Acaryochloris sp. CCMEE 5410: one gene and its partner. The protein of the gene in region 2 interacts with the protein of the main gene of each other region in a pairwise test. Links are inferred from orthologs where the notes say so. Each region holds a gene or a part of one and is shown on either strand. Other genes may lie near its edges.

Region 1 (2,931 bases), 1.0 Mb from region 2 along the record:
AGACATGGTTTAGCAAAGAAAATACGCCAAAGGCGACCAAAATAACGCCACTCGTGGGGGTAATCCAAGCAGACCATTTACGAATAGAGAGAAACCGCTTGATTGCTGCTGTAAACGTTCCTGCAATGATGAGGGGAGCGGTATAGCCTGCCGTGTATGACAATAACAGACCACCGCCCAGAATAGGATCCTGGGTACTAGAGATCCAGGCCAATAACGTCGCTAACACTGGGGTACTACAGGGGGAAGCAACGAGGCCAAAGGTTAGTCCTAACAGAAATGAGCGTACTCCCCTCGGCAACTGATCCGAGATCAGTTCCACCCCTGAAAAGCTCGGTAATCGGAGCGGTAACGCTTCCAGTAAATTAAGCCCCATGATAATGGCAACCAGACTGACCCCAATAGCCAGTCCTACACCGATTTGCCCATAGACTCGCCCCAAAAGCGCTGCACCAATTCCCAAGCCTGCCAGCGTTGAAGCCAAGCCTAAACAGAACCAAACGGATTGAGCCATGGCTTGCCAACGGTTCTCCGTTTCATAGCCACCGATATAGCCCACCGTGATTGGCAGCATCGACAAAGTACAGGGGGTAAGACTAGTTAACAGCCCTGCCAAGAAGATAATGCCAACACTCAACGCAGAAAGATGAGAGAGTTGGGTCGAAACAATTGTATTCGCAAATTGTTCAAGATGATAAAGCTGAATTTCCAGCGTTTCCAGCATAAGGAGAAGCTGCTACGACGCAACTAACAATCAGGTGTTCGCTATTGATCTTAACGAAGTCTGTGTTTTCGGCGTTGTTTTAGTCGTTGTTTTTTGGCAGCCAGTGCTGCTTTGGGATCATTTTTTCTAGCGGTTGCAGACGCTACACCCTTTGATGAGCGAAGTTTAGCGAGTATTCTGCGCCATAAAGAAATTGGTTTCCGTTTACGGACTAACTTTAAAGGGTCATTTTCGCGAGGATGCAGAGAAGCTTGAGGACCGGATAGTGCATTGGCAGAAGAACCATGTCTAGCTGTTGCCACGGAAGAGTGATCGCCGACCAGTCGAATCAAAGAAGGAGACTCGCCCTCATGGTGAGGAATAGCCACCACATCGGCACTTTGGCTCTCTCGAGCAGCCCGGATCAACAGTCCTGCGATTAATAAGCTAGCGATCATCGAATTCCCCCCATAGCTAAACATGGGGAGGGGAAGACCTGTCGTGGGCAATACACCAATCACTACACCGATATTAATCAAGGCCTGACCGACCAAGAAAATCATGGCCCCAATAGCCACCAAACGCTGAATGACATGGGTAGATTTCATGGCTACTCGTAGGGCTAAAAAGCTGTAAGTACCCAGGAGCAACAAAAAACAAAATCCCCCCAACAAACCAAATTCTTCGGCAAAAACCGCAAAAATAAAATCTGTGTGCTGAATAGGTAAATAGGAAAGCTTCAATTGTGACTCACCAAAGCCAACGCCCAGGATGCCCCCGGAGCCAACGGCTAGCAAGCTCTGATGAAGCTGAAAGCCATCTCCAAGGGCGTCGGCCCAAGGGTTCAAGAATGAGAGGATCCGACTTTGCTGATAGGGATTACGCAACACACTAATCGCTGCTAGACCTACCCCTGCCAACGCCGTTAAGAAAAGAGACTGGTAGCGTAACCCCGCTGCCAAAGCAATCAACCAAAGGGTCATACCACACAAGGCCGTGGTGCTTAGATTCGGCTGGACCAAGATGCCCAAAAGGGTCAGAGAGAATAAGAACAACCACCATAGTCGCTCACCCAGAGTTAATCGAGACCAGCGATTAAAAATATAGGCACTCTGCAGAATCAGGAAAGGTTTGATTAATTCGGAAGGCTGAAGTGGAAAGGGGCCAATATCAATCCATCGGGTTGCACCATTAATCGTGATCCCTAGCCCTGGAATTTTTGTGGCAAAAATCAACATCAAAAACAGAAAGAATCCAAACGCGGAGACTTTCATGAGTTTGTATAAGGGAATGTGGATCACCGCACAAAAACCCAACAGTCCCAAAATCACCCCTAATAGCTGGCGTTTGGAATAGTAGAGGCCATCCCCAGATTCAATCGCCCCCGCATGGTAGGACGCTGAGAATAGAACGACAAGACCAATGCCTAACCAAAAGAGGGTTAGCCAATGAAGAAATCGGGCTTCAGCAGCCCATTCTTCTGTTGAATAGGGGAGGGAGGGAATGAGGCGACGTATCTTCACAACCAGTAATTCCCAGCGTTAAGTCGAGGCCAGTATAGCAGACCCATCTAGGAATTGAAGGGGGTTAATGATCAACCCATCACATCAACGATTAGTGATCAAATTTTTAATTACTGTTCTGGCAAAGCTTCAGTTTGGGGATGATCTAAGGATATAGAGAGAACATCTACGTCCTGATTGAGCACCATGGTCGTACTAGAGTTACTGACGAACCCGATATGCTCATAAAAACGCTGTTGGTGAGTGGTGGTTAAGTAAATGCGTTCAACCCGGTTCATCCGTGGATGAGCCAGTAGGGTCTGCACAAGTTGTCGCCCCAGCCCTTGGCCGCGATAGTCAGGATGAATAACCACATCCCATATCATGGCGCGATAAATACCATCTGATGTGGCTCGTGCGAACCCAATCAATTCTTCACGATCCCACACACTGATAATGGGGTAACTATTTGCGATCGCAACTCCCCAATCTTCTAGGCGGCGCTCACCAGCCCAAAAGGCCCCTACCTGAAACAGCCGCTGTAATTTTCGCAATACGGTAGCGTTGACCGGCTGGTCTGCCTCGGTTAAGCCGTCTCGGAACTGAATATGTCGATTATCCATAGCGATGATTATGTCTTAGAAATCTGAGAATCACAATGGCGGTCATTTCCCTTGTTTAGACGTAAAAGAGTTCATCTAAAGGGCGGATAATAATTAAATACGC
Region 2 (2,893 bases):
CAGCCAGACGGTCTCCACGCAGCAGCCCATCGTGTTTTTTGATGGGGAATGTGTGATGTGTAATGGCTTTGTGGACATCCTGCTAAAAGTCGATCCACAGGGAACTATCCTAATTGCTCCTTTACAAGGTCAAACAGCCAGACAGTATTTGCCCCCATTACCCCTAGATCGGGAGGCTTGGTCGATTTACTATCGGGACGAGCATCATCTATACGATCAGTCTGATGCGTTTATTCAAGTCTGTAACCGTTTGGGTGGCGTTTGGTCCGTCTTTACTGCCATTGGTGTCATGCCGAGACCTATTCGCGATCGCATCTATCGTTTCATTGCCCGCAATCGCTATCGACTCTTTGGACGACGAGCTACCTGCCGAATGCCCAGTGAAGTTGAGCAAAAGCGGTTTCTCCCCTAACGCTTTACTAGTGCCCAAACACTTCAAATTAAGATGCCAACCCTTGCGTAGGGTGATGCTGTTGCAAGACAGTTAAAATGAGCAGTTTCCTCACTGAACAAGACGACTGTTCACTGGTTTGGTCTCTGCACAATTCCTAACTCAATTCTCGGTGGTCCCTTAGTCAGGTAGGAATGAACAGGAAAGCCCTTCATCCGCCTGGGCGAGATGCTTTAGGCTTTGCCTTTAATTCAGCAGGATGACTGGGAGGAATGCCCTCAACGCTAATCAAAGTTTCCAACACTGACTTCACAACCGGAGCGGCAACCGTAGAGCCATAAGCATTGCCCCCTTGCGGTTCATCCACTACGGCTAATACCACATATTTAGGGGACTCTAAAGGGAAGGATGCCACAAAGCTAGTAATGCGGGCATTGCTATAGGTACCACTATCTGCTTTTTGGGCTGTTCCTGTTTTACCCCCTAAGCGGTAGCCAGGAATTTTGGCGGGTTTACCCGTTCCGTTTTGAACGACGCTGCCCATCATGGTCCGAACTTTGGCGGCTGTATTTTCCGAAAAGATGCGTCGGGGTTGAATGAGATTTAAACCCTTGGTTTTCTTGCCAGCAGGGTTATACAGACCATCGACCACATGGGGAGTTACTAGCTCGCCCCCATTGGCAATGGCGGCATGGAGCTGCGCCATTTGCAGAGGCGTCACCGAAAATCCTTGGCCGAAAGCTGCGGTTGCCGCTTCAATGGGATAGTCCAAAAACTGCTGCTTATCCTTAAACTGACCAGGGGTTTCAAAGGGAAGATCAGTACCCGTAATTTGGCCAATCCCAATTTTCTTGAGGTAGTTGTAGTAAGCCGATCGATCCATCCGCTGCATGACATGAACCATGCCCACGTTGCTGGAATATTCCAAGATGCCAGTAATGGAAAGGTTGCCGTGACCTGAGTTGTCGGCATTATTAATTGGCCAGCCCCCTACGGTAATTTGACCGCCATCATGGAAAACACTGTCGGCTTTGATGGCATTGGATTCTAATGCGATCGCAATATTGATCGGCTTAAAGGTCGACCCTGGCTCATAGAGATCCGAAATAGCCCAGTTTTTAAACAGCTCGGTATTCGCTTCAAAATAACGCTGGGGATTAAAGGAGGGTTCCGAAGCCAAAGCTTTGAGAGAGCCATCCTCAACATCCATCACAATGACGGAGCCTCGTTTTGCCCGGAACTTTGCCATTGTTTGATGAAGGGCTTGTCGTGCCGACCGCTGCAGTCGAGTATCTAGGGTCAATTTCAGGGTCAGATCATTGGCATTCAGGGGTTCTAAGGGAAATCGATCCGGTAAGAGCTTGCCCTGGCCATCCCTTGCGACGAGCAAAGGAATCGGATCTCCCTTCAAGAGAGGCTGCTGGCTATATTCAATGCCAGATTGTCCCTGATTTTCGGTGTTGACATATCCAACCAGCCCCGACGTTAGTCCTGATTGGGGATAGACCCGTTGCCATTCCCGAGTAATTTCTAAACCATCTAAATAGAGATTATTGATTTTTTCCGCTTCGGTTTCCGACAGGCGATACCCAATGGGAATCCCACTCTCTCCAGTTTTAAATAGCTCAATTAGAGAATCGGAGGAGCGGTCAAGGACCGGGGCTAGGGCCTTCGCGATTTCATCTGGCTGTTTTTGGAATAAAAAGGGATGAGCAAATAGACGAAAGACAGGTTCATCCTTGGCGAGTAGATTCCCCTGGCTATCGACGATTGGATAGCGAAAGGTTCGTTCAGGTAGATTGCCCAACTGCTGATCTTGAGCTTTTGTTCGGAGAAACGGGGCCGCACTGACTTGCAAATAGACTAAACGGGCCAACAGGCCCACAATACCTCCGAATACCACCAACCAAACTAGAAATAAGCGTAAACGCTGATTTGGAACTCGATGGGGCTGCTTCGTTCGGATTCGGGCTTTAATTGCGGCCCGACGATCTTGGACGGGGTAAGAGGGAGTGGGCATAGACTTGCAAAGAAGTTGGACTTAATAACCAATCGGAGCAACATCAATATGGGTGATGCCATTTCCCTGAGAAGGGGCAGGCTGAACCGGACGTGCCGGGGCTGGCTTAAAAAACACGGTCGTCTTAGAACTTTTGGGGACAAAGCCCGCTGGATTGTTTTCTAAATTTTCAGAAATTTGGAATTTGCGCTCTTCATTGCGGGTGATCCAATGGCGCTGATCACGCTGTAGTTTCTCTAGTTTGGTATATTGATCTCCCCAAGATTGTTGCGTATTGACTCGCCAAGCATAGAGGGGCAAAATTCCCAGGACTGTCACCATCAAAATTGGGGTTGATAGCTTTCGAAACACCATCAATAGTATGAGCCAATTGGGAAATTGGGGTGAACGGGAATCAAGGAGATCTAAGGGCTGTTCTTGCCGAGACGGAGTCCTCGTTTTTCGGCGTCCCTGAGGAGGATGGGAGCGAGCTGACAGGGCAG

The links. The genes of interacting proteins can lie anywhere in the genome.
Region 1: the proteins of ON05_RS24005 (region 2) and ON05_RS28615 interact in binary tests that used the Escherichia coli proteins (3 or more experiments, as listed by UniProt). The link is inferred for Acaryochloris sp. CCMEE 5410 from one-to-one orthologs.

Annotation. Positions count from the first base shown.
Region 1 is NZ_AFEJ02000002.1:1,689,388-1,692,318, forward strand. The notes cover bases 1-2,920. They hold ON05_RS28615 (FtsW/RodA/SpoVE family cell cycle protein), read right to left. Parts: upstream 2,227-2,920; coding sequence 775-2,226; downstream 1-774. Other genes in these bases: ON05_RS28610 (cytochrome c biogenesis protein CcdA), read right to left, coding at 1-724; ON05_RS28620 (GNAT family N-acetyltransferase), read right to left, coding at 2,337-2,828.
Region 2 is NZ_AFEJ02000002.1:686,248-689,140, reverse strand. Bases 8-2,889 are described here. They hold ON05_RS24005 (penicillin-binding protein 2), read right to left. Parts: upstream 2,412-2,889; coding sequence 603-2,411; downstream 8-602. Other genes in these bases: ON05_RS24000 (hypothetical protein), read right to left, coding at 2,433-2,889; ON05_RS24010 (thiol-disulfide oxidoreductase DCC family protein), read left to right, coding at 8-412. Outside these bases: more of ON05_RS24010, read left to right, coding at 1-7; more of ON05_RS24000, read right to left, coding at 2,890-2,893. UniProt on the Escherichia coli protein: Essential cell division protein that catalyzes cross-linking of the peptidoglycan cell wall at the division septum. Required for localization of FtsN.